3 regions of the Variovorax sp. OK605 genome follow, and region 2 is predicted to be linked to each of the others. Evidence: riboswitches for the same ligand, from Rfam matches in the RefSeq annotation. Region 2 holds a riboswitch; each other region holds the start of a gene.
What was found. Region 2 has a riboswitch for glycine ahead of gcvT (glycine cleavage system aminomethyltransferase GcvT). Riboswitches for the same ligand answer to the same signal wherever they lie in the genome.

Region 1 (10,371 bases), on a different contig from region 2:
CAGCTTCGCGCGGATCTGGTCCTCCTGCATGCTCGGACCGAAAGGCACTGTGAAGATATGACGACCGCCACGCTTAAGCACACGCAGGATTTCCAGGTGTGCAGCGTAAGGGTCCGGCATGTGCTCCATGACGTCGCTGGAAAGCACGAGATCAATCGAGTTGTCCTCGAACGAAAGATGCCGCAGGTCTTCATGGCGCCGACCATCGACCATCTGGCCGGGTTCGTACTCGTCACCGAAGTACTCCGAACACAGGTAACCTGGCGTTTGCAATAACTGCAAGTGCAGAGAAGCGGTAGTCTCCGTGTTGTAGATGACGAATCCTTCGGGGAAACGCAACGGCCCCGCCTTCGGAAGGCCGCATTGCTTTCGAATGGCATGAGCCATCTGACGCTGCCGATTGAAAGACTGGCAATTCGAACAACGGCCTGACTCACGCGGGTTATCGGTGAATTCGTCGAATTTCGCGCGTTTCCCGCAAACCGGGCAGATGCCCGAAAGTGCGCTTTCGCCAGTCAAAGGGGCGAGGTCGAAAGTCCATTGCCGACGTGCCGGACGCAATCCGACGGGAATCGACCGATGCGAAGGGTCCGCCAAGGGACGAAATGCATCGACAGCTTTCTGAATGAAGCGCATCGAGCCATCCTAGCCCCATCGCGCTTCATTTCATTCAATCAAATACGTCTGCGGAGGCCAGTGCGGAAGCTACGGCGTCTTTTGCCGACAATTGAGGGGCAACCCCAATAGACGGCCAATCGATCGCCAAAGATGCGTCATTCCACAGAATGGCCCGTTCATGGGCGGGCGCATAGTAGTCGGAAGTTTTATAGAGAAACTCCGCGGTATCGCTGATCACGAAAAATCCGTGCGCAAAACCTTCAGGCACCCACAACTGCCTGTGATTTTCCTCGCTCAATTCCACGCCGACCCACTTACCGAAAGTGGGCGAAGACCTGCGGATATCAACCGCCACATCGAATACTGCCCCATGCACAACCCGCACCAATTTGCCTTGTGGCTGCTGGATTTGGTAGTGCAAACCCCGCAGCACGCCCTTCGCCGAGCGCGAATGGTTGTCCTGCACGAATTCGACATGCTTCCCCACGGCTTCGTCGAAGGCCTTCTGGTTGAAGCTCTCGAAAAAGAAACCGCGCGCGTCTCCGAACACCTTGGGCTCGATGACGAGCACATCTGGAATTGCTGTCGGTGTGACCTTCATGAGCGCACCTCATCGCTCAAAAGGTGCTTGAGGTATTTACCGTAGCCACTTTTTTCGAGCGGCGCGGCCAGCTTTTCAAGCTGTTCGCTGGTGATGAATCCATTGCGCCACGAAATCTCTTCGGGGCAGGCGATCTTCAAACCCTGGCGATGTTCCAGCGTCGCGATGAACTGGCCGGCTTCCAGCAGGCTGTCGTGCGTGCCGGTATCGAGCCACGCATAGCCGCGCTGCATGATCTGCACGTTCAACTGATTCAAGTCCAGGTACGCTTGATTGACTGCGGTGATCTCGAGTTCGCCGCGCTCGCTCGGCTTCACTGCCTTCGCAATGTCCACCACCTGGTTGTCGTAGAAGTAGAGCCCCGTCACCGCATAGTTGCTCTTCGGCTTCAACGGCTTTTCTTCGATGCTGCTGGCCTTGCCCTTCGCATCGAACGCGACCACACCATAGCGCTCGGGGTCCTGCACGTGGTACGCAAACACGGTAGCGCCCGACTGCTTGGTATCGGCTGCCGAGAGCAGATTCACGAGGTCATGGCCGTAGAAGATGTTGTCGCCCAGCACCAGCGCGCTGGGCGAATTGCCCACGAACTCGTCGCCGATGATGAACGCTTGCGCCAGCCCGTCCGGACTCGGCTGCACCGCGTACTGCAGGTTGATGCCCCACTGGCTGCCGTCACCCAGCAACTGCTGGAATCGGGGCGTGTCCTGTGGCGTGCTGATGATCAGGATGTCGCGCATGCCGCCGAGCATCAGCGTGCTCAGGGGGTAATAGATCATCGGCTTGTCGTAAACCGGCAGGAGCTGCTTGCTCATTGCCAGTGTGGCCGGATGCAGCCGCGTGCCCGAACCACCGGCCAGGATGATGCCCTTGCGTTGCGTTGTCTTGGTCATGTTTTTCTTCTCGTGAGAGTTCACAGGGTCTCGCGCAGCATGCGCGCGACGCCTTCCTGCCACGGCGGCAGGCGCAGGCCGAAAGTGGTCTGCAATTTGGTGGTGTCCAGGCGCGAGTTGTGCGGGCGCTTCGCCGGCGTGGGGAACGCGCTGGTCGGCACCGGTTCGACGGCCTGCGGCCCGGCCCTGAGCTCGACACCCGCCTGCTGCGCCATCTCGAGCACGAAGCGCGCATAGCCGTACCAGGTGGTCTCGCCGCCGGCGATCGCGTGATACAGACCCGCCTTGGAAGGGTCCTGCAACGTCGCGCGAATGGCATGCGCCGTCACGTCGGCCAGTAGCTCCGCTCCGGTCGGCGCGCCGAACTGGTCGTCGATGACGGTCAGCTTGTCGCGCTCCTTGGCGATCCGCAGCATGGTCTTGGCGAAGTTGCCGCCGCGCGCCGCGTACACCCAGCTCGTACGAAAGATCAGGTGCTTCGCGCAGTTCTGCGCCACCAGTTGTTCGCCTTCGAGCTTGGTCTGGCCGTACACGCTGAGCGGACCCGTCGCGTCGTCTTCCTTCCAGGGCTTGCTGCCGCTGCCGTCGAAGACGTAGTCGGTCGAGTAATGCACCATCAGCGCACCGATCTGCTGGGCCGCTTCGGCCACGACGCCGGGCGACGTGGCGTTGAGCTTGCGCGCGAACTCGGGCTCGCTCTCGGCCTTGTCGACGGCCGTGTGCGCAGCGGCGTTCACGATGACGTCGGGGCGCACCTTCAGCACCGTGTCGGCCAGCTGCTCGGGGCGGCTGAAGTCGGCGCGGAAATCCGTGCTGTCGAAATCGAGCGCAACCAGTTCGCCGAGCGGCGCCAGGCTGCGCTGCAATTCCCAGCCGACCTGTCCGCCCTTGCCCAGCAGCAGCAGCTTCATGTGGCGGCCTTTGCGTCGTCGTATTGCTTCTCGACCCATTCGCGGTAGGCGCCGCTCTGCACGTTGCTCACCCACTCGCTGTTCGCCAGGTACCACTCGACGGTCTTGCGGATGCCGGTGTCGAAGGTTTCAGCGGGCTTCCAGCCGAGTTCGCGCTCGAGCTTGCGCGCGTCGATGGCGTAGCGGCGGTCATGGCCCGGGCGGTCCGTGACGTAGGCGATCTGCTCCTTGTACGGCTTGCCGTCGGCGCGGGGGCGCAGCTCGTCGAGCAGCGCACACACGGTGTTGACGATCTCGATGTTGGGCTTCTCGTTCCAGCCGCCCACGTTGTAGGTCTCGCCCAGCCTGCCCGCTTCGAGCACGCGGCGAACGGCGCTGCAGTGGTCTTTCACATAGAGCCAGTCGCGCACCTGCATGCCGTCACCGTACACGGGCAGGTTCTTGCCGGCCAGCGCGTTGACGATCATCAGCGGGATCAGCTTCTCGGGGAAGTGGAACGGGCCGTAGTTGTTCGAGCAGTTCGTGGTCAGCACGGGCAGGCCGTAGGTGTGGTGCCAGGCGCGCACGAGGTGGTCGCTGGCGGCCTTGCTGGCCGAGTACGGGCTGTTGGGCTCGTACTTGTGTTCTTCGGTGAAGGCGGGGTCGGTCTTCGAGAGCGAGCCGTAGACCTCGTCGGTCGACACGTGCAGGAAGCGGAAGGCGGTCTTCTCGTCGGCCGGCAGCGCGCTCCAGAAGCCGCGCACGGATTCGAGCAGGCGGAAGGTGCCGAGCACGTTGGTCTGCACGAAATCCTCGGGGCCGTGGATCGAGCGATCGACGTGCGATTCCGCGGCGAAGTTCACGACGGCGCGCGGCTTGTGCTCGGCCAGCAGGCGGTCGATCAGTGCGCTGTCGCCGATGTCGCCCTGCACGAAGATGTGCTTCGGGTTGCCCTTGAGCGACGCGAGGGTCTCGAGGTTGCCCGCGTAGGTCAGTTTGTCGAGGTTCACGACCGGCTCGTCGCTGTTCGCGATCCAGTCGAGTACGAAATTGGCGCCAATGAAGCCGGCGCCGCCGGTAACCAGGATCATGGGGTCCCTTTTATGTTGTGAAAACTCGCCCTGCGGCAAATCACGAATGATCAACCGGCCATTATCCCATCGGCCCGGCGCCCAAAAACCGGCGGGTTGGCAGCCACGCAGCCCCCGCCTACAATCGCGCCCACTGCAGGAGAGCGGGCCACCCCGGTGGCCCTACCGAAGGCGCAAACTCCCATAAACGCTCAGGTCGGCCCGACGAAGTCCCGATGGAGGATTTCGGCAAGGGGTCAGTACTGCATCAACTGAAACGCCGTCTGGAGAGCCGCCACGCCATTTCATGGCCGTGACGCACCGAAGGAGCAAACCCGCTGCGGGCGCAGCGGGTGAATCTCTCAGGTACCGAGGACAGGGGGAGCGGCAACTTGGACACGGCCGTCCGGTTGCCTGCTATTGATTCAATAGCACACCACGCCCGTCGTTCAAGCGCTGCAACCTCAAAGGTACTTGAAATGCGCGTGATCGTTCTTGGCGCCGGCCTGCTCGGCGTGACCTCGGCTTACTACCTCCAGCAACTCGGCCACGACGTGACCGTGATCGACCGGCAGGCCACCCCCGCCGCCGAAACCAGCTTCGCCAACGGCGGGCAGATCTCGGTCAGCCATGCCGAACCCTGGGCCAACCCCAGCGCACCGCTCAAGGTGCTGCAATGGCTGGGCAAGGAGGACGCCCCGCTGCTCTTCCGTATCCGCGCCGACATGCGCCAGTGGCTCTGGGGCCTGCAGTTCCTGCGCGAATGCACCCCGGCGCGCACCCGCCACAACATCGAGCAGATCGTTCGTTTGGGTACATACAGCCGCGACATGTTGCAGCAATTGCGTCGCGACACCCATCTGGCCTACGACCAGCGCACCCAGGGCATCCTGCACTTCTATACGACGCAGAAGGAATTCGACGGCGCCCTTGCCCCCGCCGAGCAGATGCGCGCCCTGGGCTGCGAGCGCCAGGTCATCTCGGCCGACGAGGCCGTGAAGATCGAGCCCGCCCTCGCCCACATCCGCCCGAAGCTGGCCGGCGCCACCTTCACGGCCGAAGACGAATCCGGCGACGCCAACCGCTTCGCGCGCGAACTCTGCAAGCTCGCGGCGGCGGCCGGCGTGAAGTTCCTGATGAGCCACACCATCACCGCGCTGCGCGAAGCCGGCGGCAAGATCGACCACGTCGAAGCCACCGACAACGAAGGCCGCTTCCAGCGCATCCGCGGCGACGCGTTCGTGATGGCGATGGGCTCGCTGAGCCCGCTGCTCGCGGCGCCGCTGGGCATCCGGCTGCCGATCTACCCGGCCAAGGGCTATTCGGTGACGCTGCCCGTGAAAGACGCCTCCAAGGCCCACCAGGTCTCGCTGACCGACGACGAGTTCAAGCTGGTGTTCTCGCGCTACACGTCCGAGTCCGGCGACCGCCTGCGCATCGCCGGCACGGCCGAGCTCAACGGCTACGACCGCGACCTGAACCAGGTGCGCTGCGAAGCCATCGTGCGCCGCGTCGAAGCGCTGTTCCCCGGCGCCGGCGACACCACGCAGGCCCAGTTCTGGACCGGCCTGCGCCCCGCCACGCCGAGCAACGTGCCGCTGATCGGCAAGACGAAGCTGCAGAACCTGTTCCTCAACACCGGCCACGGCACGCTCGGCTGGACCCACGCCTGCGGCTCGGGCAAGTCGATCGCGCGCATCGTGAGCGGGCTGGCGCCCGAGGTCGATTTCGCGTTCACCGGCATGCCGGCACCGCAGCCGCGCGTGCTGCAGCCGGCCTGACCGCCTGATGGCTTGGTGACCGGACTGCGGCGTTCGCTTCAGTCGTTGCTGGTGAACACCGTCAGCACCCCGGTATAGCCATACAGGTGGTGCCGGGCGATTTCACCCGCGGCAAAGAAGCCGACCAACGGCACATCGCCCAGCGCGTGCCGCACGATCTGCAGCTCGGCGCCCGGCGCGCCGAAGTGCGGTCCGCCGCGGCCGGAGCAGCTCACGTACACCGCGCCGGCAATGCGCCGCGCCGGGTGCGGCGCCGCCTCGGCCTCGCCGGCGGCCACGGCGCGCGCGGTGGCCAGCGTCTGTTCTTCGGGCTCCAGCTCTTCACGGATTTCCGCGCAGATGCGCATCAGGTCGGCCCGGGCGGCCTGCGCGTTGCGGCGGCAGAAGGTCAGCCGCATGCCGGCCTCGGCGGTGTCGGCAATGGCGATGCCGCGCCGCGTGGGGTCCAGGCCGATGATGTGGCGCACCAGCACGTCGGCCCCCAGGTCGCCGGTGCGGCGGATGCCGTCGCTGCCCGCGTCGGCCAGACCGACCAGCGTGTTGCGCACGGCGTCGATGGCTTCCTGCGGCCGCTCGAGCGACACCTGCAGGTCGGCCAGCAGCACGTCGAGCGCCGGTTCGCCGTCGAGCCTGAGCAGCAGGTTGCCGTCGGCCTCGGTGATCTCGCGCTGGCGCCCCGCCCCCGAGCGCAGCGGCTGGCAGCCCTGCGTGACGCGCGACACCAGCCGCACGCCCTCGCCGAACACCACGCCCGACAAGCCGCCCGAGAACACGCCGCCCGCCGCGCCGTGGCCGCGGATGTTGCCGTTGCCGCCGATCGCGAACTGCAGCGCGCTGCCGCGGCCCGAGGTCAGGCCGCCGAACAGGTAGCCAGTGTCGGTGCGCCCGGCCATCTCGCCGATCAGCTCGGCCAGGTCGGGCGTTGCGGGGTCGGCGTGGACCAGCGCGGTGTGCGCCTCGAAGCCGCTCATTTCCGAGTTGCCCAGCGGCGCCACGCCCGAGAACACGCGGTACTGGTCGCTGGGCAGCGCGCACAGCATCAGGCTGATGCCGGGCTCGTCGAAATACTCGGCGTTGTTGGCCGACACGCCGATGCCGACGGTGCCCGACCAGTCGGTGACCTCGGGCAGCTCGGCGCTCAGGTGGTCGAGGATGTCCTGCGCGTCGCTCGCATAGTGGTCGGTGATGTAGAGCAGCCCGAGCGTCGGCGACGACGCGTAGTCGGGCAGTGCCATCTGCGCACGCAACTGGGCCAGCACGAGGCCGGCCGCCATGCGCCATTGCGGATGGGTGGCATGGCCGGTGGGAAACAACTTCATGATGCGTGCCAACCCGTTCTCTTCGGAAAATATGTGTGTATGACGTCAGCGCCGGCCGGAGGTTCGCTTGCGGGCGGCGGTCGCGGTCTTCTTCTTGGCGGCCGGCGTGGCGGCCGCCTTCTTAGCGGCGGTCCTGGCTGCGGTCTTGGCTGGCGCGGCCTTCTTCGCCGCGGCGGGCCTGCCCATCGCCTGGCCGACCACGTCGGCCAGCGGCTGCGCCATGGCGGGCACCTTCAGCTGGGCCGCGTCCTGCAGCGCCGAACTGGCGATCTGCTGGAACTGCTCGGTGAGCGAGCCCCACCATTGCATCGGGTCGACCACGCCGGCGCCGCCGGCCTTGGCACCGGCCGACGCCCTGGCGCGCGGCTTCTTCGGCGCGGGCGTTTCCTCTTCGGGCGCCTCGTCCTCGACCTCTTCGAATTCCTCGACCTCTTCGACCTCCTCGGGCTCCGGCGCGGCGGGCGCCGGCGCCATCGCGCTCGCCTGCTTGGTGAACGCGCTGGCGATGTCTTCCATGCGCACGTTCATGCCGCGCAGTGTCGACAAGGTCATCTTCTGCACCTCGAGCGCCTGGATCGTCGCCTTCAGCGCATGGCCGTTCTGCTCGAGCCAGTACTGCACGGTCTTGAGTTCCTGGATGCGCTTGTCGACTTCTTCCACGCTCAGCGTGGGCGCCACCCAGCTCGCCAGGCTGGGAATGCCGGGCACCGAGCCGGTGCCGGCGCCTGCGGCGGCACCGCCGGCAAGGTTCTTCAGGAAGTCGAATCCGGGAACGAATTGGCTGAAGTCGAAGGGCTTGCTGGTGTTGCTCATGCGGCAGGTCTCCGGGGTGGGTTTTCTTGTGTTGCCAGCTTACTCCAAGGCCCCGGGGTTTTCGCGGCCGTCAGAGCTCGCCGCGCACCTTGCTGAAGACTTTCCAGAAGGTCGCGTCCTGCGAGGTCGCGAAGTTGATCCGCATCATCGTGCTGGGCGGGCGGCGCGCATGGAACAGCGAGCCCGGCGCCAGCAGGTAGCCCTGGTCGAGCATGCGCTGCGTGAGCGCGTCGGTGTCCACGCCGGTGTCGACCCAGCCGAACAGCCCCGCCGGCTCCGACGCGAAGGTGCAGCCGTGCGCGATGGCCAGCTTCACCGAGCGCCCGCGCGCGCCGTCGAGCCGGATGCGCACGCGCTCCGAATGCCGGCGCAGCTGCCCCTGGTCGATGCACCACGACAAGGCCCGCTCGAACAGCGTGGGCGAGGTCAGCGTGGCCAGCAGCTTGGTTTCGAGCAGCCGCTCCTTCAGCGCGGGCGCCGCGGCCAGGAAGCCGATGCGCCAGTTGGGCGCGATGATCTTCGCGAAGCCGCTCACGTAGATGGTGCGCTGCAGCCCGTCGAGCGCGCTCAGCCGCGTGGCGTGCTCGGGCGCGAGGTGGCTGTAGGTGTCGTCCTCGACGATGTGGAAGTCGTGCGCGTTGGCCAGCTGGAGCACGCGGTGCGCGCTACCCGGCGTGAGGCTGTAGCCGGTCGGATTGTGCAGCACGCTCACGCTCACGAACAGCTTCGGCTGGTGCAGCGCGCAGTACTGCGCCATCACCTCCAGGTCGGGCCCGTCGGCGCGCCGCGGCACCGGCAGGATGCGCATGCCCAGCGCTTCCAGCCGCGCAAACTCCAGCGCCCAGCCCGGCTCCTCGACCATCACCGGGTCGCCCGCGCGCAGCAGCGTGCGGCTCACGATGTCCAGCGCATGCGTGGCGCCGATGGTGGTCACGATCTGGTCGGGCGAGGCCGGCACGTTGATGCCCACCAGCTTCTGCGACAGGCTGCGCCGCAGGCTCATGTCGCCCGACGGCTCGCCGTACTGCAGCGACAGCTCCTGCAGCGCGGCCGTGCTGGTCATGCGGCGCACGGCCGTGGGCATGAAGGTCGACGCCATCCAGTCCGGCGGGAACACGCCCATGCCGGGCTGCGGCTTGTCGCTCGGGCGGTGGAACATGCTGCGGATCAGCGAGCTGGCGTCGGCCGGCACGCGCGAGGCCATCATCTGCACGGCCATCGCCGCCGGCATGCCGCTCACGCCGCCGGGGTCGGCGCCGTTGTTCGAACGGCCCTCCTGTATCGGCGCCGAGTCCCGCACATAGAAGCCGCGCTGCCGCCGCGCCTCGACCAGCCCCTGCGCCAGCAACTGGTCGTAGGCCGCCACCACGGTGTACGGGCTCACGCCCTGCTGCCGCGCGCACTCGCGCACCGAGGGCAGGCGGGCGCCGGGCGGCAGCAGCCGCGTGCGGATGCGTTCGGCAAGACGGTCGGCCAATTGCCCGGTGAGCGACTGGGTGGAGGTGCGTGTCAGCATGCGTTCAAGTGCTCCGGAAAAGCCTTGTGGGCTCTGTGCCGCAGGATTGACCAATACAGATTCCGTGATTGTTCGACTATCTGTACTGGCACTGTAATGGTCGCAAGTTTAGAGTGTGTGTCATGAACTGGCAAGAATTCACCGCGCTGCTGGTGCTGGCCACGGCGATGAGCTTCTCGCCCGGACCCAACACCACGCTCTCGACCGCCCTGGCGGCCAACGGCGGCCTGCCGCGCGCGATGCGCTTCGTGCTCGCCGTGCCCATCGGCTGGACCTTGCTGCTGGCGCTGAGCGCCGCCGGCATCGGCGCGCTGGTGGTCGCGGTGCCCGCGCTGCGGGTGGCCATCAAGGCGCTGGGCATCGGCTACCTGCTGTGGCTCGCCTACAAGCTCAGCGGCAGCGGCACCCTCGGCAAGGCCGACGGCGCGAGCCTGTCGGTCGGCTTCGGCCAGGGCGTGATGCTGCAGTTCGTGAACATCAAGGCCTGGCTGCTGGCGCTCACGCTGGTGGCGGGCTGGATCGCCGGCCAGCCTGACGCGCTCGGCCGCTTCGCCATCGTCGCGCCGGTGATGCTGGTCTACGCCTTCGCCAGCAACTTCGCCTATGCGCTGGTCGGCGCGCTGCTGCGCGACTGGCTCACCAAGGGCGCGCGGCTGCTGTGGTTCAACCGCGCCATGGGCCTGGTGCTGGTGCTCACCGCGTGGTGGATGGTGAGCGTATGAAGCTCGACATCAAGGACGAGACGCTGGGCATGTGGCTCGGCGTGGTCGGGGTGGCCATGTTCGCCATCACGCTGCCCATGACGCGCCTGGCCACCGGCTCGCAGGAGGCGCCCCAGCTCTCGCCGTGGTTCGTGACGCTCGGGCGCGC
Region 2 (10,371 bases):
CGCGTGGCGGGGCGGGCGCTGAGCCGGGCGGCGAGCGCGCAGCCCGCGGAGCCGGCGCCCACGACGATGTAGTCGTAGGCGTTCTGGTCGTTGTTGGGGTTGTTGTGGTTCATGGGGTCGCCGGGTCTCACCAGGAAATGGGGTCGCGGGCCATCTCGGCGAGATGGGCGTTGCACAGCGCGAAGGGGTTGGGCAGGCCCAGCACCGCATCGGCATGGGCGGGGTGCTCGCGCAGGATGCAGGCGACCTTGCCGTGCAAGCCTTGCGCGATGCCGGCCGCCTCGAAGGCCTCGGCCGCGGAGGCGCCGAAGCTCATGAACACCACCGGCTCGCCGCGCTTGAGCAGGTGCGACAGCACCGCCTGGATCAGCGGCTTCCACAGCACGAGGTGGCCCTGCGACTGGTGCGGGTCGATCGCCACCTGGAAGCGGCTGAGCGTGAAGGAGGTGTTGAGCAGCAGCACGCCGTCGTCGACCCAGCGGTCGCTCAGCGCGGCGGGTGTCTCGAAGGGCAGCGCGCCGGATTCGATGGCCTGCAGCGTGCGCGGCCAGTTGGCAAAGCTGCCGCCATAGGTTGCATCACCCGTGCGTGCTTCAGCCAGCATCTGCACCCACGCACGGATGCTCTTGGTGAACATCTTGTCGAGCTCGCGCCACTGCGCCACGTTGCCTACCTCGAAGGCGCGGCCGGTGGCGATGTCGATGGACGGGTAGGGGTCTTGCCCCAGCACCACGCAGCGCACCCGCGCGGGCATCACGCTGTCGAAGGCCTTGAGCATGTGCGCGCCGTGCGGCATGCCGGCCAGTCGACGGCCCTTGCGCGCCGGAAAGATCGGCTCCCATGCCTGCAGTTCGAGCGCCGCATCGACGCCCTCGAAGTCGAGCTTCACATCGCCCAGCGCGGCCCGCCAAGCATCGGGCAGGTCGTCGGGCCAGTTCGCCAGTGTTTCTTGCAGTGCGGTGCGCAGGGCTTGGGGCATGGGTTACATTCAAACTTCAAAAAAGCTGACCAGTTCGTCAGGAAATTCTAAGGAATAAATTGACGAGTTGGTCAGAATTTTTTTGGTGCTTACCCGTGCTCCGTTTCGGGGCGCCTCTAGAATTTGAGCCCGGTCACCAGTGACACCATGCCCATGCGCGACACCTCCACTCCCCGATCCCCCAAACCGGAAACCCCTGCGGACCGAGAGATCCGGGCGGCCAACAAACGCAAGATCCTGAAGGCCGCGAGCGAGGTGTTCGCGGCCAAGGGCTTCGACGGCGCGCGCATCGCGGAGATCGCCACCGTCGCGGAGCTGCCCAAGGCCAACGTCTACTACTACTACGCGACCAAGGAAGAGCTGTACAGCGCCACCTTCGCGCCGCTGCTGGAAGAGTGGGACAGCGCGCTGCGCATCCTCAAGGCCGAGACCGAGCCCGCCGTGGCGCTGCGCGCCTATGTGGAAGCCAAGCTCAAGCTGGGGCGCAAGAACCCGCTGGAGGCGCGCCTGTTCGCCAACGAGGTGGTGCGCGGCGGCACCTTCCTGTCGGCCGCCGACCGGGCGCACATCGCGAACAGCACGGCCGCCAGCATCGAGGTGTTCGAGGCCTGGATGGCCGCCAAGAAGATCCGCAAGATCGACCCCCGGCACTTTCTCTTCATGCTCTGGGCCGCCACCCAGTTCTATGCCGACTACGAGCCCATCGTGAACGCGGTGCTGCAGGTGAAGAAACTCACCGCGGCGCACTACGACCAGGCGCTCGAAAGCATCGTGGGCACGGTGCTCGGCGGCGTGCTGGTCGACTGACCGCAGGCTGGCGATCGAACCCGCCGGACGGCCGTGACCGGCCCGGCGAAGAGCCGGGCCGAGTGAACTTCCGCGCGACGGGCGCGTCAGAGGGCATCACAGGCGTCACAGGGCGTTACGAGGATCTGGCTCGGGTGTGGTCCGAATTGGTGCACCATAGCCGCTCGCCTCCCTGAGATCCTTCCGACATTCCTCTCACAAGGAACCCGACCTCATGTCCGACAGCGACACCCGCGACACCAGCCACGCCCCCGACACCCGAGACACCGCCGATTTCCGGCCCCGCCGCGAAACGCCCACCGGCGCCATCGTGATCGCCGTGCTGGTGCTGCTGGCGGCTGCGTTCTTCGGCTGGCGCTGGTACCAGCAGCAACAGCAAAAGCCCGCCGAGCCCACGCCCGTGGCCGCGGCGCCCAACGACGCACCCGCACCGCCGCCGCCCGTCGCGGCGCAGCCCACGGGCCCGCAGAACCCGGTCGACGCGCTCGCGCCGCCGGACGCTGCGCTGCCCAAGCTGGCCGAATCCGATTCGCGCGTGATGAAGGCGCTGGCCGAGCTGCTCGGCGCGAAGAACGCCGACGCGTTCCTGCGCTCCGACGGCATCGTGCATCGCTTCGTGGCCACGGTCGACAACCTCGCGCGCGAACAGGCGCCGGCCAACACATGGCCGGTGCAGCCCACGGGCCAGCGCTTCATCACCGAAGGGCAGGGCGAGGCGCAGACCATCTCGCCGAACAACGCGGCGCGCTACAACGCCGCCGTGCTGCTGGCCGGGTCGATCGATCCGGCGAAGGCCGCGGCGGTGTACGCCAGGCTCTACCCGCTGTTCCAGCAGGCCTATGAGGAGCTGGGCTATCCGGGGCGCTATTTCAACGACCGGCTGATCGCCGTGATCGACCATCTGTTGCAGGCACCCGAGCCCGGCGGGCCGGTGCAGGTGCGGCTGGTCGAGGTGAAGGGCGAGGTGCCTTCGCAGCGCCCCTGGGTGCGCTACGAGTACGTCGACCCGCAGCTGCAGGCGTTGTCGTCCGGCCAGAAGATCATGGTGCGCATGGGCCCGGAGAACGAGCGCAAGATGAAGGCCAGCCTGCGCGGGCTGCGCCAGCAGATCGCCACGGGGGACGTGGCGAAGAAGAAGTCGTAGCCGCGTAGCCGCGTAGCGGGTCGACAGCGGGCGCTGCTGCCGCTGCCGCAGCGGCAACTGCAACTGCGCGCGCGGCCGAACCGCCGGCCGCCTCGCGCCCGCCTGCTCAGGCCTCTTCGGCTTCCTTGTAGTCGCCCACGGGCACGCAGCTGCAGAACAGGTTGCGGTCGCCGTACACGTTGTCGACGCGGCCGATGGGCGGCCAGTACTTCGCGTTCTTCAGCGCGGCCAGCGGGTAGGCGCCGAGTTCGCGCGAATACGGGTGCTCCCACTCGCTGCCCAGCAGGCTGGCCGCGGTGTGCGGCGCGTGCTTGAGCGGGTTGTCTTCCTTCGGCCAGACGCCTTCCTCGATGCGGCGGATCTCACCGCGGATGGCGATCATCGCGTCGATGAAGCGGTCGAGCTCGGCCAGCGGCTCGCTCTCGGTCGGCTCGACCATCAGCGTGCCCGGCACGGGGAAGCTCAGCGTGGGCGCGTGGAAGCCGTAGTCGATCAGGCGCTTGGCCACGTCCTCGGCGGTGACGCCGCTGGTGTCCTTCAGCGGGCGCAGGTCCAGGATGCACTCGTGCGCCACATGTCCGTTGGGGCTCGCGTACAGCGTGGGGTAGTGGTCCTTCAGGCGCGCGCTGATGTAGTTGGCGCTCAGGATGGCCGTTTCGGTCGCGGCCTGCAGGCCCTTGGCGCCCATCATGCGGCAGTACATCCAGCTGATCGGCAGCACGGCCGCATTGCCCAGCGGCGCCGCGGACACGGCACCGACGCCGTGCGACGGCACGCCGGCGGTCACATGGCCCGGCAGGTACGGCACGAGGTCTTCGACCACGCAGACCGGGCCCACGCCGGGGCCGCCGCCGCCGTGCGGAATGCAGAAGGTCTTGTGCAGGTTCAGGTGGCTCACGTCGCCGCCGAACTCGCCCGGCGCGGCCACGCCGACCAGCGCGTTCATGTTGGCGCCGTCCACGTACACGCGCCCGCCGTGTGCGTGCACCAGCTCGCAGAGTTCCTTCACGCGGGTTTCGAACACGCCGTGCGTGCTGGGGTAGGTGATCATCACCGCGGCCAGCTTGTCGCTGTGCTTCTCGCAGGCGCGCTTCAGGTCGTCCATGTCGACGTTGCCCTGCGTGTCGCAGGCCGTCACCACCACCTGCATGCCGACCATCTGCGCGCTGGCCGGGTTGGTGCCGTGCGCGGAAGACGGAATCAGGCAGATGTTGCGGTGGCCCTGGCCCTTGGCTTCATGGAAGGACTTGATGGCCAGCAGGCCCGCGTACTCGCCCTGCGAACCGGCGTTGGGCTGCAGGCTGATGCCGGCGTAGCCGGTGGCCTCGCACAGCCAGGCGCGCAGTTGCGCGTCGAGCTGGGCATAGCCCTGCTGCTGGTCGGCGGGTGCGAAGGGGTGGATGTTGGCGAACTCCGGCCAGGTGATGGGGATCATCTCGCTGGTCGCGTTGAGCTTCATGGTGCAGCTGCCCAGCGGGATCATGCTGCGGTCGAGCGCCAGGTCCTTGTCCGACAGGCTGCGGATGTAGCGCAGCATCGCGGTTTCGCTCTTGTGGGTGTTGAACACCGGGTGCGAGAGAAAGCCGCTGGCGCGGCGCAGGTCGTCGGGAATCAGCGGCGTGGTGTTCGCGGCCAGGTCGTCGAAGCGCGGCATCGCGGTGCCGGCCGGCACGAACAGGGCCCACAGTGTTTCGATGTCGGCGCGCGTGGTGGTCTCGTCCAGCGAGATGCCCAGGTGCTGCTGCAGGCGCTGGCGCAGGTTGACGCCGCCGGCCTGCGCGCGTTCGATGATGGCGGCGGTGTCGTCGCCGGTGCGAATGGTCAGCGAGTCGAAGGCGGTGGTGTTGACCGGCTCGCGGCCCATCTGCGACAGGCCCTTCGACAGGATGGCGGTGAGCACGGCCACGCGCTGCGCGATGCGCGTGAGGCCGTCGGGACCGTGGTACACGGCGTACATGCTGGCCACCACGGCCGGCAGCACCTGCGCGGTGCAGATGTTCGACGTGGCCTTCTCGCGGCGGATGTGCTGCTCGCGCGTCTGCAGCGCGAGGCGGTAGGCGGGCTGGCCGTGCGTGTCCACGCTCACGCCCACCAGGCGGCCCGGCAGCGAGCGCTTGAACGAATCGCGGCAGGCCAGGTAGGCGGCGTGCGGGCCGCCGTTGCACAGCGGCATGCCGAAGCGCTGCGTGGTGCCGCAGACGATGTCGGCATCGAACTCGCCTGGCGCCACCAGCAGCGTGAGCGCCAGCAGGTCGGCCGCGACGATGAAGGCGGCGTCGCACTGGTGCGCGTGGCCCGCGAGCGGGCGCAGGTCGTGCACATGGCCGGTGGTGGCGGGGTACTGCGCGAGCACGCCGAAGAACTCGCCGCTCACCATCAGCAGCGGCAGCGTTTCCGACACGGTGCTGACCTTCACCTCGATGCCCAGCGGCGCGGCGCGCGTCTTGATGACTTCGATGGTCTGCGGATGGCAGTCGCCCGAGACCAGGAACACGTTGCTCTTGCTCTTCACGCTGCGCTTGGCCAGCGTCATGGCCTCGGCCGCGGCGGTGGCTTCGTCGAGCATCGACGCGTTGGCGATGGCCATGCCCGTGAGGTCGCACACCATCGTCTGGAAGTTCAGCAGGGCTTCCATGCGGCCCTGCGAGATCTCGGCCTGGTAGGGCGTGTAGGCCGTGTACCAGGCGGGGTTCTCCAGGATGTTGCGCAGGATCACGCCCGGCGTGTGCGTGCCGTAGTAGCCCTGGCCGATGAAGTTCCTGAACACCTTGTTCTTCGACGCCATCGCCTTCAGCTCGGCCAGCGCGTCGGCTTCGGTCACCGGCGCGGGCAGGCGCATCGGCTTGCTCCTGCGGATGGCCGCGGGCACGATGCCGTCGATGAGCTCCGCGCGCGTCGTCGAGCCGATCACCGGCAGCATGCGCGCCTCGTCCGCCGCATCGATGCCGATGTGGCGGGCAAGGAATTCTTCGGCGTTCTCTAGTTCTTGCAAAGAGGGAAGGGCGGGCGTCGGCATGGCGGTGACTGTCTATCGGCGTTAATAAAAGAACTCAGCGGTCGCCGCCGGGCCGCCCCAAGGCGGACCGCGCCTTCCCCATGGGGGATGGAGAAGCACACGAAGTGGCAAGCCGAGGGGCAAACATCATTTCAGGATTCGGCGGCGAACTTGTCGTACGACGCGGCGTCGAGCAGGGCGTCGAGCTGCGCGGGTTCGCTCAGCTTGACCTTGAAGAACCAGCCGCTGGCCAGCGGGTCGCTGTTGGCGAGCGAGGGGTCGGCGCGCAGCGCTTCGTTCACTTCGGTGACTTCGCCCGACACGGGCATGAACACATCGGCGGCGGCCTTGACCGATTCGACGACGCCGGCGACTTCGCCTTGCGCGAAGCTCTTGCCGACTTCAGGCAGGTCGACGAACACCACGTCGCCCAGCGCATCCTGCGCATGCACGGTGATGCCGACGGTGGCCGCGTCGCCTTCGGCCGACACCCATTCGTGGTCCTTGGTGTACTTGATGCTCATGGAAAACTCCTCGTGGAAAAAATGTTTCGGGGTGCAGAGCCTAACGGGGCTCGGTGTGCATCAACCGCGTCAGCCGCGTCAACCACGGTAGTAGCGGGTGGGCACGAAAGGCATGGTGGACACTTCCATCGGCACCGGCTTGCCGCGCACGATGGCCTGCACGCGCGTGCCGGGCTGCGAGAACGCGGTGGCCACGTAGCCCATGGCCACGCAGCGGTCGGCCGTCGGGCCGAGCAGGCCGCTGGTGACGATGCCGATGTCATGGCCTTCGAAGGACTGCAGCACGGTCCCGTCGCGCACCGGAATGCGCTCCAGCGCCACCAGTCCCACGCGTTTGCGCTTGAGCGTGTCGTGGTCGGTGTGGCCGGCCGCGCCCGCGGTGGCCGCGGCCAGCTGCGCCAGGATCTTCGCGGCGCCGGGGAAGCCGCCTTCGCGCGCGCCGCCCGCGCGGCGCACCTTCTGCATCGCCCAGTTGAGCGAGGCCTCGACCGGCGTGGTGGTGGTGTCGATGTCGTTGCCGTACAGGCACAGGCCGGCTTCCAGGCGCAGCGAATTGCGCGCGCCGAGGCCCACGGGCTTCACCTCGGGCTGGGCCAGCAGCAGGCGGGCCAGCGCGTCGGCGTCCTTGGCGGCCACCGAGATCTCGAAGCCGTCTTCGCCGGTGTAGCCGCTGCGGGTGACGAAGGCGTCGACCTTGACTTTGTCATCGCCGATCTGCACCGCGCCGCCGGTCATGAACACGAAGCGCTCGATGCCGGGCGACAGCCGCGCCAGCGTGGCCGCGGCCTGCGGGCCCTGCAGCGCCAGCAGGGCGTGGTCGGGTAGGGGCTGCACGTCGCAGCGGCCGCCGATCTTCTGCTGGATGTGGGCGATGTCGGCCACCTTGCAGGCGCCGTTGACGATCACGAAGAGCGAGCCGTTGCCTTCGTTGAAGAACATCAGGTCGTCGAGGATGCCGCCTTCGTCGTTCAGCAGCAGGCCGTAGCGCTGCTTGCCGGCGGGCAGGTCGACCACGTCGACGGGCATCAGGGTTTCGAAGGCGGCGGCGGCGTCGGGGCCCACCAGGCGCAGCTGGCCCATGTGGGAAATGTCGAACAGGCCGGCCGCGTCGCGCGTGTGCTTGTGCTCGGCCATCAGGCCGGCGGGGTACTGCACCGGCATCGAGTAGCCCGCGAAGGGCACCATGCGGGCGCCGAGCGCCACGTGGAGGTCGTACAGCGGCGTCTTGAGAAGGGTGTCGGAGGCGGAAGAAGCAGCCACGGGGCTCTCCAGAGGGCAAAAGGGGCAGACGAAATCCATGACGCAAGCCATGGGCCACCCCTGCTGTCCGCTTTACCTGAGAGATTCACCCCACGATCGGGGTTTGCTCCTTCGGTGGGCCGGTGCACCGTTTCGGGTGCCGCGGCCTCTCTCCAGCAAGGAAACGCCGGTGTTCACCGGCGCCTTGTCAGTCCTTTTGCCTGAGCGTTCGGGAATCCCCTGCGCCTTCGGCGGCCCCGTCGTGCGGGGCTCTCTCCTGACCCGGGCGAGTGTAGTGGATCGCGCGGGGCCCAGGTTTTTGTTTCAGTGAACGATCTCGGCCGGCGGCAGCAGCCGGTCGATGCGCTCGCGCAGCGATTCGGCGCGCTCCGGACCGGCGGTCTTCTCGACCTCGCTGAGCATCAGCGCGGCGATGGTCAGCATCGCGTCGCGGTCGCGCGCCTCGCGCAGGGCGTCGCGCATCTGCAGCGCGAACCTGGGGTCGCGGCGCACGAACATGCGCTCGCACATGTCGAACAGGAACATGCGCGTGGTGGCCAGCGAGCGCTTGCCGTCGAAGCTGTCGGCCGAGGTGCTGACCTGGATCGGTTCCGCGACCGGGGCGGCCGCAGCCGCAGCCTGGGCCTGGGCCTGCGCCGCCTGCGCGGCGGCTGCTGCCGCGGCGGCGGCCGCCTGGGGGTCCTGCAGGTAGCCGCGCTGCACCAGCGCCAGCAGCGCCTGCTCGGCCTCGTCCCGGGTGGTGAACAGCGGACTGAAGTCGGTCAGCGAGCGCCGGCCGTCGGCCATCAGCAGCAGCGCGCGCTCACGCTGGGTGAGCGTGCGCTGGCCGCCCTGCAGTTCGTCGCGCGCCTTGTCGGTCTTGGTGGGAAGCATGCAGCCACAGCCTTGGGGAATCGAGGACTGCAGCATCGTTGCAAGTGGTGACACCTTCATGAACCATTCGACTTACAGGGCCACAAGCTCAGCCGCCTGCGCTTTCCTTGCGGATGAGCCAATGGTTGCGCGCGCGTTCAACCCATTCAACCCATTCAACCCGTTCAACCCGTTCAACCCGTTCAACCCGTTCAACCCGTTCAACCCGTTCAGGCCGCGGCACCCTCCACGCCCGCGCCCATCGGCTGCATCGACCGGTTGCGCAGCCGCAGCGCGAGCACCGTGGCCACGCACAGCACGCACAACACGGCGGTCAGCGTGACGCCCAGGCCGCGCGCGTCCGACAGCATGCCGAACAGCGGCGACACCAGCCCGCCCACCGACAGCGCCAGCCCGAGCGTGATGCCGCTGGCCGTGGCCGGGTTGCGCGGCAGGTAGTCCTGCGCCAGCGTCACCTGCGCGGCGAAGGGCAGGAACATGCTCATGCCGAGCAGCGCGGTGCAGGCCAGCGCCCAGCCGGCCGAGGGCGCGAGCACCAGGCCGGCCAGCGCCGGCAAGGCGAGCAGGTAGCCCGCGCGAATGGTGCCCATGCGCCCGATGCGGTCGCCCAGCCAGCCGCCGAGCAGCGTGCCCACCGCGCCCGCGGCGGTGAAGGCCGTGAGCGCCGCGGCGCCCTGGAAAGCCGTGCCGTGCAGGTCGCGCGTGATGCGCAACGAGAGCATCGACAGCACCGTGACGTACGGGATCGACCAGCCCACGATGGTCGCCACCAGCCAGCCGAAGGCGCGCCAGTCGTTGGGCGGCTTCGCCACTGCGGCGCCGGCCTTGCGCGCGGCGGCCGAAGCGGCCGCCGCGGCGCTGCCCGCGCGCCCCGTGCTGGCCAGCAGCCAGACCACCCCCATCACCACCGCCGGCACGCCCAGCAGGTAGCTGCGCGACAGGCTGCCGCCGCCCACCGCCGTGGCCGCCAGCACCGGCGCGAATGACGCGCCGATGGTGCCGCCCACCGAGAACACGCTCATCGCCTTCTGCGACGCACCGCCCGCCGCGCGCGCCGCCACCGTGGCCGGCGGGTGGTAGGCCGCGATGCCCAGGCCGCACAGCGCAATGGCGATCCAGGTCAGCAGGTAGCTCTGGCTCAGCCCCGCCAGCACCACGCCCAGCGCGGCCACCAGGAAGCCCGTGGGCACCAGCCAGCTGCGCGGATGGCGGTCGGCGTACAGGCCGAACAGCGGCTGCACCACGCTCGACAGCCCGGTGGCCGCCAGCATCAGGCCGGCCGCGGCCGTGTAGCTGTAGCCGCGCTCCAGCACCATGAAGGGCAGCAGCGCGGGCACCAGGCCCTGGTAGAGATCGTTGACGGCATGGGTGCCGGTGAGCAGCCCGAGGCGGCGCTTGTTCATGGCTATCGTTTCTTTCGTTTTCTTGTGAAAAAGCGATCGTAGGAAGCCGTGCGAAGATCTTCTCGCTACGAATTGGCAAACATCGTCGAGAAATGGACAAAGACATCAACCTGCGGCCCGAAGAGGGCGAGTCGACCCCGCGCGCCGTCGCGGCGCTGGCGACCGACCCGGCGGGCGACGCCTTCATTCCGTCGCATGTGCACCGGCGCGGGCAGCTGATCCATGCCATTTCGGGCGTGATGCTCGTGGGCGCGGCGGCCGGCAGCTGGGTGGTGCCGCCGGGGCGCGGCGTGTGGGTGCCGGCCGGCATGGCGCACGAGATCCGCATGGCCGGCGTGGTGAAGATGCGCACCGTTTTCGTGGAGCCCGGCACGCGCGCCGACCTG
Region 3 (10,371 bases), on a different contig from region 2:
CCAGCGCGGCCGCGGGCTCGTCCAGCAGCACCAGCGGGCGGCTCGAGGCGAGGGCGGCGGCCAGCCACACCTTGCGTCTGGAGCCGGTCGACAGCATGAACATCGACTTCTCCAGGTGCGGGGTCAGCGAGAAGCCTTCGACCAGCGCCTGCCAGCGGGCGTCGTCGAAGCCCGCGTCGCCCTCGCGCAGCGCGGCGGTGCATTGGTGCACCGTGGCCTGGTCGAATCGGTCGGTGGACGGGTCGACGAAGAAGACGTTGCGGCGATAGGCCTCGGGCGACGCGGCCAGGCTGGTGCCCGCCACGCTCAGCTCGCCGGTGGCGGGCAGCGCGCCCGCGATCACCTGCAGCAGCGCCGACTTGCCCGCGCCGGTGTCGCCGTACAGCAGCGTCACGCCGGGGCCGATGGCGGCGCTCCAGTTCGAGGCGATGGCGGGCTGGCCGGGGTACGCGAAGCCGAGCGCGCCGATCTGGAGGAGGGGGGTAGGTGGGTTCATGGTCGCGGCCGACTGTACCAAGCGAGCTTGTGCAGCCGGCCGCACGAAAGGCGCCCGCCGTGGCTACCATTCGGCTCCATGAAAAAGCTGCTCGCCACCGGTCTCCTCGTGTCGTTGTTCGCCGGCCCGATGCTCGCCGCGCCGTCCGCGCAGGTGTTCGAGGTGGTGAAGAAGCCCGAGTCGGTCGATGCGCAATGGCGTGCGCGCCTGTGCGCCCTGCTGCCGCAGCCGTGCGACGTGCAGCAGCTGGGCCTGTACCGCCCACGCGGCGCAACGCCGGGCGATTTCGTCGTGCTCTCCGCGCAGCCGCTGGCCATGGCGCGCGTCAAGCGCACCACCGACGCGAAGGGCTGGCAGCTCGACCGCATGTACGAATTCCCGGCCTACGCCGAGTCCGTCAGGAAGGAGGACAACGCGGGCGCGCCCGAGACCCGCCTGTCGCTCGCGCCCGCGCTCTATCCGCTGGCCGAAGGCAAGTGGGCGGTGGCCGTGCTGCAGACCGTGTCGGAGATGTACTCGGGCGGCGGCGCCTCGTTCGACACCGCCGACTTCGTGCCGCTCGAGGACGGCAAGGCCGTGCACGAAGACATTCCCTTCTCGTGCTTCAAGATGATCCGCGCCTGCTTCAGCGAGAAGGAATACAAGACCTCCAGGCACTGCCACGACGAGAGCAACGGCAGCCTGCGCATCGCCTACGGCGAAGCCGCGAAACCCGGTGGCCTGTACGACTGGCAGTACACGTGGCTGCAGACCGAGTGGGGCCAGAACGAACCGCAGAGCGCCGCGGTCAGCTCGCGCATCCGCTTCACCGCGAAGACCACCGAGCGCGCGGGCTTCTGCGGCGGGCCGCAGTAAATACAAAGGCGTACGGCGCACCGTGTGCGCGGCGCACGCGCACCGTGCGCGCAGCGGAGGGCCACGCGCATCGCGCCGAGTGGCACGCAAACTGCTTTGGAGAAATCCATCCAGGAGAAATGCCGGCTCGATGCTTCGAGTTAGTGCATTACCGAAGGCGATAGCCCAGAACGCTCAGGTCCCAAGACTGGATTTTTCTAACGCTGGAGAGCGCTGACCGGACCCGTTGCAGGGACCGAGGGCAGCCGCCGAAGGGGCAAGCCCTGTGCGATGTGCGCGCGGGGTGAATCTCTCAGGCAAAAGGACAGCAGGGGCACGCCGCGCAGAGCGCGGGGTGTCCGTGTTCGCTTCCGGAGCCTCCTTGTTTCCATGACTTGTTTTCCGCAACGCCACACGACGCATGTGTTCCTGGCGTTGCCCGTTTTCGCGTCCCCCTTTTTCAACCGGAGAACTGACCCATGCTGACGAAACGACGACTGAAAGCCATCTTCGCGGGCGCCCTGCTGGCCGCGGCGGCAGCCACCACCTTCGCGCAGGACACCGGCAAGGTGCTGCGCCTGGTGCCGCAGTCCGACCTGAAGATCCTCGACCCGATCTGGACCACCGCCTTCATCACGCGCAACCACGGCTACATGGTCTACGACACGTTGTTCGGCGTGGACGAGCAGGGCAAGGTGCATCCGCAGATGGTCGACAAGTACACGACCAGCCCCGACGGCAAGACCTGGACCTTCACGCTGCGCAAGAGCCTGGCCTTCCACGACGGCAAGCCCGTCACCTCGGAAGACGTGCTCGCCTCGCTCAAGCGCTGGGGCCAGCGCGACGGCCTGGGCCAGAAGATGTTCGCCGCGCTCGACAAGGCCGAGGCGGTCGACGCCAACACCTTCAAGCTGGTGTTCAAGGACACCTTCGGCATGGTGCTCGACGCGCTGAGCAAGCCTTCGTCGAACCCGCCTTTCATCATGCCCGCGCGCGTGGCCGCCACGCCCGCCGACAAGCAGATCGACGACGCCACCGGCTCGGGCCCGTACATCTTCAAGAAGGACGAGTACCGCCCCGGCGAGAAGATCGTCTACCTGAAGAACACCAGGTACGTGCCGCGCACCGAGGCGCCCTCGGGCACCGCCGGCGGCAAGAACGTGTACGTCGACCGCATGGAATGGATCATCCTGAAGGACGCGCAGACGCAGGCCAACGCGCTGGCCAACGGCGAGGTCGACATGATCGAGTGGGTGCCCTCCGAGCAGTACACGGCGCTGAAGAACAACCCCGCCATCACGCTCGACAGCCCGGTGTCCAAGGGCTCGTTCGCGCTGCACCTGAACCACCTGATCCCACCCTTCGACAACCCGAAGATCGCGCAGGCCGCGTTCATGGCCATCAACCAGGAGGCGCTCATGCGCGCCCAGCTGGTGCACAAGGAGCTGTACAACAGCTGCGCCTCCATCTACCCGTGCGGCTCGACCTTCGCGACCGACAAGACCGGCTACTTCACCGGCAAGCCGCAGTTCGAGAAGGCCAAGGCGCTGCTGAAGGAAGCCGGCTATGACGGCAAGCCCGTGGTGCTGATGTTCCCGGCCGACTTCGCGGTGCTCAACAAGTTTCCGCCGGTGATGGCGCAGCTGCTCAAGCAGGCCGGCTTCAACGTCGACATGCAGTCGATGGACTGGCCCACGCTGGTCACGCGCCGCGCCAAGAAAGACCCGGTCACCAACGGCGGCTGGAACCTCTTCATCACCGGCTGGGGCATTGCCGACAACATGAACCCGATGTTCTTCGCACCGCTCACCGGCACCGGCGACAAGGGCTGGTTCGGCTGGGCCACCGACGACAAGCTCGAGCAGCTGAAGTCGGAGTTCCTCGCCACGGCCGACGAACCCAAGCGCAAGGAACTGGCCACGGCCATCCAGCAGCGCGTGTACGACACCGGCATCTACGCGCCCATCGGCGAATACAAGCCGCTCACGGCCTACCGCAAGGGCGTGGTGAGCGGCGTGGTGCGCTCGCCGGTCGGCGTGTTCTGGAACCTGAAGAAGAACTGAGCCCGCCTCACGGGACCCGCCCATGCTGCTCTTTCTTGCACGCCGCATTCTCTCGACCGTGCCGGTGCTCGTCATCGTCGCGCTGATCGTCTTCCTGATGCTGCGGCTCGCGCCCGGCGACCCCGCGGCCGCCATCGTGGGCGACAGCGGCACCAGCGAGAACATCGCCAGGGTGCGCGAGCAGCTGGGCCTGAACCAGTCGCTGCCCGTGCAGTTCTTCCACTGGAGCGCGCAGCTGCTGCAGGGCAACCTGGGCGAGTCGTACTTCATGAAGAAGACCGTGACCGAGCTGATCGGCCAGCGCATCGAGGCCACGGTGTCGCTGGCCGCGGTGACGCTGGTGGTCACCATCCTCATCGCGGTGCCGCTGGGCGTGATCGCCGCGTGGCGCCATGGCGGGTGGCTCGACCGCATGCTCATGGGCTTCTCGGTGATGGGTTTCTCGATACCCGCCTTCGTCATCGGCTACGTGCTCATCTGGATCTTCGCGCTGCACCTGCAGTGGCTGCCGGTGCAGGGCTACGCGCGGCTGAGCCAGGGGCCGCTGCTGTGGCTCAAGCACCTGATCCTGCCGTCGATCACGCTGTCGATCATCTACGTGGCGCTGATCGCGCGCGTCACGCGCGCGGCGGTGGCCGAGGCCATGACCGAGGACTACATCCGCACGGCGCGCGCCAAGGGCATATCGGAGACGCGCCTGCTGATGCGCCATGCGCTGGCCAACGCGGCGATTCCCATCGTCACGGTGATCGGCATCGGCATTGCGCTGCTCATCGGCGGCGTGGTGGTCACCGAGACGGTGTTCGCCATTCCGGGGCTCGGCCAGCTCACGGTCGACGCGGTGCTCTCGCGCGACTTTCCGCTGATCCAGGGCATCACGCTGTTCTTCTCCGTCATCTATGTGCTCATCAATCTGCTGATCGATGTGAGCTACCTGGTGTTCGACCCCCGCATCCGGTATTGAACCGCCACGAAGAAATACCATGACCGATTCGTCTCTTTCCCTCGCCCCCCCGGGGCCTGCATCCGACGGCGCCGTGGAGGCACTGCCGCCGCCCAGGCGCCGCTCGCTGCTCAAGCGCATCCTGGCCAACGGGTCGGTGCGCGCCGGCGGCGGCGTGCTGGTGCTGCTGGTGCTCATCGCGCTGGCCGCGCCGTGGCTCGGCACCATCGACCCGACCGCCATCGACCCCGGCAGCTCGAACATCCTGCCGGGCACGCGCGGCGAGTTCAACAGCCTGGCCGGCGACACCTTCGAGCACCTGTTCGTCATGGGCACCGACAGCCTGGGCCGCGACATCTGGAGCCGCACGCTGTACGGCGCGCGCGTGTCGCTCACCGTGGGCATCGCGGTGGCCGCGCTGGCGGTGGTGTTCGGCATGCTGGTGGGGCTGCTGGGCGGCTACTTCCGGCGCATCGACAGCGCCGTCATGCGGCTCATGGACGGCGTCATGGCCATTCCCGGCATCCTGTTCGCGATCAGCCTGGTGGCGCTGTTCGGCGGCAAGCTGCTCACGGTGGTGGTGGCCATTGCGGTGCCCGAGATCCCGCGCGTGGCGCGGCTGGTGCGCTCGGTGGTGCTCACGGTGCGCGAGGAGCCGTACGTGGAAGCGGCCATCGCGCTGGACACGCCGACCTGGAAGATCCTGGTGCGGCACATCCTGCCGAACGCCATTGCGCCGCTGATCATCCAGGCGACCTACGTGTGCGCGTCCGCCATCCTGGTCGAGGCGATCCTGTCGTTCCTCGGCGTGGGCCTGCCGGCGGACATGGCGACCTGGGGAAACATCATGGCCGAGGGCCGCGCGCAGTTCAACCAGTTCCCGCACAACGTGCTGTTCCCGGGCATCTTCCTGGCGCTCACGGTGCTGGCCGTGAACATCCTGGGCGACGGCCTGCGCGACACGCTCGACCCCAAGTTCAACAAGCGCGGAGGCTGAGCCATGACGAACCCCACCCCTGTCCTGCCGGTTCTTTCCGTGCGCGACCTGGCCATCGCATTGCCGCCCGGCGGCGACCGCGCGCATGCGGTCGACCACATTTCCTTCGACGTGCCGCCCGGCAAGATCGTCTGCCTGCTCGGCGAATCGGGCTCGGGCAAGTCGGTCATCGCCAACGCCGTGATGGGGCTGCTGCCGCCGGGGCACGTGCCCGTGCGCGGCACCATCGCGCTGCAGGGCGAGAACCTGCTGGCGGCGCCGCAGGCGCGGCTGCGCGCGCTGCGCGGCCCGTCGATGGCCATGGTGTTCCAGGAGCCCATGACCGCGCTCAACCCCGTGATGACCTGCGGCGCGCAGGTCGACGAGATGCTCGCGCAGCACGTGTCCATGGGCGCGGCCGAGCGGCGGCAGAAGATCCTGGCGATCATGGCGCGCGTGCGGCTGCCCGAGCCCGAGCGCATCTATGCCTCGTACCCGCACCAGCTCTCGGGCGGGCAGCGCCAGCGCATCGTGATCGCGATGGCGCTCATCCTGAAGCCCGCGCTGCTCATCTGCGACGAGCCGACCACCGCGCTGGACGTGACCACGCAGGCCGAGATCCTCAAGCTCATCCTGGAGCTGCAGACCGAGAACGGCACGGCGGTGCTGTTCATCACGCACGACTTCGGCGTGGTGGCCGAGATCGCCGACGAGGTGGTGGTGCTGCAGCTGGGCGCCATGATCGAGAAGGGCGACAAGATGGCGGTGCTCACCGCGCCGCGCGAGCCCTACACGCAGATGCTGCTCGACGCGGTGCCCGAGCTGTCGGCGCACAAGCGAGCGCCGGTGGCCGACGCCTATCCGCTGCTGAATGCGGTGAACATCTGCAAGACCTACGTCACCGGCAGCTGGCCGGGCAAGCGCCGCACGGTGAAGGCCGCGCGCGACGTGTCGCTGGCCGTGCGGCCCGGCGAAACCGTGGGCATCGTGGGCGAGTCGGGCTCGGGCAAGTCGACGGTGGCGCGCTGCATTGCGCGGCTGATCGATCCGACCTCGGGCGACATTTTTGCCGACGGCCGCTCGGTGGCGCACGCCACGGGCCGCGCGCTGTCGCCGTTTCGGCGCACGGTGCAGGTGATCTTCCAGGACCCGTACCGCTCGCTGAACCCGCGCCAGACGGTGGGGGCATCCATCGTCGAAGGGCCGGTGAACTTCGGCACGCCGCACGCCGAGGCCTGGGCCCGCGCCGAGGAACTCATGCGGCTGGTGCGCCTGTCGCCCGACGCGCTGCGCCGCTACCCGAGCGAGTTCTCGGGCGGGCAGCGCCAGCGCATCTCGATTGCGCGCGCGCTGGCCTGCGAGCCCAAGGTGCTGATCGCCGACGAGGCGGTGTCCGCGCTCGACGTGTCGGTGCAGGCGCAGATTCTTCGGCTGCTCGACGAGATCCAGCAGCGGCTGAAGATCGGCATTCTCTTCATCACCCACGACCTGCGCGTGGCCAGCCAGATCTGCGACAACGTGATCGTCATGAGCCAGGGCGAGATCGTGGAGCGCGGCGCCGTGAGCGAGGTGTTCTTTGCACCGCAGCATGCATACACGCGCAAACTGTTGGCTGCTGCGCCCGGGCGCGACTTCGCTTTCGCGCGCAGCTAGGGCTGCGCCCCGTTCATTGCTTCACCCCACGACAAGGAATCCATGAAAGTCTTCATCGCCGGTTTCCAGCACGAGACCAACACCTTCGCGCCCAGCAAGGCCGACTGGGCCGCGTTCAACGCGGGCTCGAGCTTTCCGCCGTACCGGCGCGGCGCGGCGATCGTCGAGGCCTACGCGGGCCGCAACATCCCGGTCGGCGGCTTCATCGACGCGGCGAAGGAAAAGGGCTGGTCGCTGGTGCCCTCGGCCTGGGCCGGCGCCACGCCGTCCGCGCACGTGACCGAGGACGCCTTCGAGCGCATCTCGGGCGCCATCACCGAGGACCTGGCCGCGGCGCTGGCCAATGGCGGCATCGACGCGGTGTACCTCGACCTGCACGGCGCGGCCGTGACCGAGCACCTCGAAGACCCCGAGGGCGAACTGATCGCGCGCATCCGCACGCTGGTGGGCCCCGGTGTGCCCATCGTCGCGAGCCTGGACCTGCACGGCAACATCACCGCGCAGATGCTGGCCGAGGCCGACGCGCTGGCCACCTACCGCACCTACCCGCACATCGACATGGCCGACACCGGCCGGCTCGCGGCCACGCTGCTGGAGCGCCGCATGGCGCGCGGCGCGCGCGAGCCGCTGCACGCGCGGCGCTTCACCTTCCTGCTGCCGCTGAACGTGCAGTCGACCATGATCGAGCCGGCCGCGTCGGTGTACGGGCTGCTGAAGGAACTCGACGCGAAGCACGACGCGGTGCTGAGCTTTGCCACCGGCTTCCCGGCCGCCGACATCGCCGAGTGCGGCCCGGTGGTGTGGGGCTACGGCGACGACGCCGGCGCGGCCGTGGCCGCGCTGTACGAGCGCATCGACCAGCCGCGCTCGCAGTGGCGGCTCGAGGTGCTGGAGCCGCGTGCGGCCGTGGCGCGCGCGCTCGAACTGGCCGAAGGCGCGAGCCAGCCGGTCGTGATCGCCGACACGCAGGACAACCCCGGCGCGGGCGCCGACAGCAACACCACCGGCATGCTGCACGCGCTGCTGGCCGAGGGCGCGGGCCAGCGCTACCCGGGCCAGGTGGCGCTGGGGCTGATGTTCGACCCGGCGGCCGCGGCCGCCGCGCACAAGGCCGGCGTGGGCGCGCAGATCCGCATCGCGCTCGGCACCTCGGTGCCCACGTGGGGCGGCCAGTTCAGCGACGCGCCGGTCGAAGGCGTGTTCACCGTGACCGCGCTCAGCGACGGCCAGGTGCAGGGCAAGGGACCGATGTCGCGCGGCGGCACGGTGTCGCTGGGCCCGAGCGCCTGCCTGGAGATCGACGGCGTGCGCATTGCCGTGGCCAGCGGCAAGAGCCAGATGCTCGACCGCGAGTTCTTCCGCTACCTGGGCATCGAGCCCGAGGCGATGAAGGTGTTGGTGAACAAGAGCTCGGTGCACTTCCGCGCCGACTTCGCGCCCATTGCCAGCACCATCCTCGTGGCCAAGGCCCCGGGCCCGATGGCCGCCGACCCGGCCGACCTGCCATGGACCCGGCTGCCCGCCACCATGGCGCTGCGGCCCTGAGCGACCCGCTTTTTCCTTCCACCGAACCAGAGCACACGATGCCCCAGAACGCACAGCACTACCTCGAGTACATGAGAAAGCACGCCGCCGAATTCGTGACGGTGCGCCAGCAGATTCACCAGAACCCCGAGCTCGGCTTCGAGGAGTTCGGCACCAGCGACCTGGTCGCCGAGCGCCTCACGGCGTGGGGCTACGAGGTCGAGCGCGGCCTCGGCGTGACCGGGCTCGTGGGCCGCCTGAAGCGCGGCGGCGGCACGCGCGCCATCGGCATCCGCGCCGACATGGACGCGCTGCCCATCGAGGAGAAGACGGGCCTGGCCTACCGCAGCGGGCGGCCCGGCATCATGCACGCCTGCGGCCACGACGGCCACACGGCGATGCTGCTGGGCGCGGCCAAGTACCTGGCGCAGCACGGCGAGTTCTCGGGCACGCTGAACCTGATCTTCCAGCCGGCCGAAGAGGGCATGGGCGGCGCCGTGAAGATGATGGAGGACGGCCTGTTCGACAAGTACCCGTGCGACGCGGTGTACGCCATGCACAACTCGCCGGGCCGCAAGCAGGGCGACCTGGTGTTCCGCGAAGGCGCGGCCATGGCCTCGTCGGACTACGCCACCGTCACGCTCACCGGCGTGGGCGGCCACGGCGCCATGCCGCACCGCACGGCCGACCCGATCGTGGCGGCCTCCAGCATCGTGATGGCGCTGCAGACCATCGTCTCGCGCAACGCCGATCCGCAGGAGATGACCATCGTCACCGTGGGCGCCATCCACGCCGGCAAGGCCAACAACGTGATTCCCGAGACCTGCACGCTGGAGATCAGCGTACGCTCGCTGAACCGCGAGATGCGCGTGCTGCTCGAGAAGCGGGTCAAGGCCATCGTCAACGCGCAGGCCGAGAGCTTCGGCGTGAAGGCGCACGTCGACTACCGCAAGGGCTATGCGGTGCTGGTGAACACGCCGGATGAAACCGAGTTCGCGCGCCGCATCGGCTACGAGCTGGTGGGCGAGGCGCATGTCGAGCCGCAGGGCCCGGCCGTCACGGGCAGCGAAGACTTCGCCTTCATGCTGGAGAAGAAGCCCGGCTGCTACCTGTTCATCGGCAACGGCGCGCCGGGCGAGCACGGCGGCTGCATGGTGCACAACCCCGGCTACGACTTCAACGACAGCAACCTGCCGATCGGCGCGGCCTACTGGGCGCTGCTGGCGGAAAGCTACCTGCAGTAGGGCGCCGGCGCTGATGCCCCGTGCCTAGTGACGGGGCACCGTCGTCGTGCCCACGTGCATCGTGCGGCCGGCGCCCAGGCCCGCGACCACCAGCGCGATGCCCAGCCCGATGAACAGCCACGACGAGGCGCCGAAGCTCCCCGTCCAGCCGTGCAGCAGCCCGGCCACCAGCGGGCCGAAGGCCGCCACCATGTAGCCCACGCCCTGCGCCATGCCCGAGAGGTGCGCGGCCACGTGCGAGTCGGGCGAGCGCAGCACGATCATGGTGAGCGCCAGCGCGAAGGTGCCGCCCTGCGCGATGCCCAGCAGCACGGCCCAGGCCCAGACCCCGGCCAGCGGCGCGAACAGCATCGCCAGCATGGCCGCCACCGTCATCGCGGCCAGCACCACCGCCAGTCCGCGCTGGTTGCGCAGCTTCACGGCCAGCGCCGGCACCACCAGGCAGGTGACCACCTGCGTCATGACCGACAGCGACACCACGTAGCCGGCCGTCTCGCTGCCCAGACCGCGCTCGCGCAATATGGGCGCGAGCCAGCCCATCACGATGTAGGCCAGCGCGGACTGCAGGCCCATGAAGAAGGTGACCTGCCAGGCCAGCTTGTCGCGCCACAGGCCGCGCACCGTGAAGCCCGACTCGC

Region 1: another riboswitch for glycine. It lies ahead of BM013_RS11180 (D-amino acid dehydrogenase); the one in region 2 lies ahead of gcvT (glycine cleavage system aminomethyltransferase GcvT).
Region 3: another riboswitch for glycine. It lies ahead of BM013_RS05510 (ABC transporter substrate-binding protein); the one in region 2 lies ahead of gcvT (glycine cleavage system aminomethyltransferase GcvT).

What each region holds. Positions count from the first base shown of each region.
Region 1 covers NZ_FOWL01000003.1:632,648-643,018, forward strand. The annotation lists gene BM013_RS11155 (class I SAM-dependent methyltransferase) at 1-636, opposite strand, end outside; gene rfbC (dTDP-4-dehydrorhamnose 3,5-epimerase) at 671-1,219, opposite strand; gene rfbA (glucose-1-phosphate thymidylyltransferase RfbA) at 1,216-2,112, opposite strand; gene rfbD (dTDP-4-dehydrorhamnose reductase) at 2,133-3,023, opposite strand; gene rfbB (dTDP-glucose 4,6-dehydratase) at 3,020-4,093, opposite strand; glycine riboswitch at 4,220-4,310, shown strand; glycine riboswitch at 4,347-4,461, shown strand; gene BM013_RS11180 (D-amino acid dehydrogenase) at 4,552-5,853, shown strand; gene BM013_RS11185 (FIST signal transduction protein) at 5,892-7,172, opposite strand; gene BM013_RS11190 (PhaM family polyhydroxyalkanoate granule multifunctional regulatory protein) at 7,218-7,985, opposite strand; gene BM013_RS11195 (aminotransferase-like domain-containing protein) at 8,056-9,501, opposite strand; gene BM013_RS11200 (LysE family translocator) at 9,624-10,223, shown strand; gene BM013_RS11205 (DMT family transporter) at 10,220-10,371, shown strand, end outside.
Region 2 covers NZ_FOWL01000014.1:158,156-168,526, forward strand. The annotation lists gene BM013_RS30145 (GMC family oxidoreductase) at 1-113, opposite strand, end outside; gene BM013_RS30150 (uracil-DNA glycosylase family protein) at 128-979, opposite strand; gene BM013_RS30155 (TetR/AcrR family transcriptional regulator) at 1,133-1,786, shown strand; gene BM013_RS30160 (DUF3014 domain-containing protein) at 2,001-2,930, shown strand; gene gcvP (aminomethyl-transferring glycine dehydrogenase) at 3,037-5,946, opposite strand; gene gcvH (glycine cleavage system protein GcvH) at 6,078-6,449, opposite strand; gene gcvT (glycine cleavage system aminomethyltransferase GcvT) at 6,528-7,709, opposite strand; glycine riboswitch at 7,763-7,875, opposite strand; glycine riboswitch at 7,888-7,978, opposite strand; gene BM013_RS30180 (hypothetical protein) at 8,013-8,582, opposite strand; gene BM013_RS30185 (MFS transporter) at 8,792-9,985, opposite strand; gene BM013_RS30190 (AraC family transcriptional regulator) at 10,078-10,371, shown strand, end outside.
Region 3 covers NZ_FOWL01000002.1:240,335-250,705, forward strand. The annotation lists gene BM013_RS05500 (ABC transporter ATP-binding protein) at 1-496, opposite strand, end outside; gene BM013_RS05505 (hypothetical protein) at 575-1,351, shown strand; glycine riboswitch at 1,545-1,669, shown strand; gene BM013_RS05510 (ABC transporter substrate-binding protein) at 1,810-3,393, shown strand; gene BM013_RS05515 (ABC transporter permease) at 3,416-4,357, shown strand; gene BM013_RS05520 (ABC transporter permease) at 4,377-5,333, shown strand; gene BM013_RS05525 (dipeptide ABC transporter ATP-binding protein) at 5,337-6,965, shown strand; gene BM013_RS05530 (M81 family metallopeptidase) at 7,008-8,510, shown strand; gene BM013_RS05535 (M20 aminoacylase family protein) at 8,549-9,733, shown strand; gene BM013_RS05540 (CynX/NimT family MFS transporter) at 9,758-10,371, opposite strand, start outside.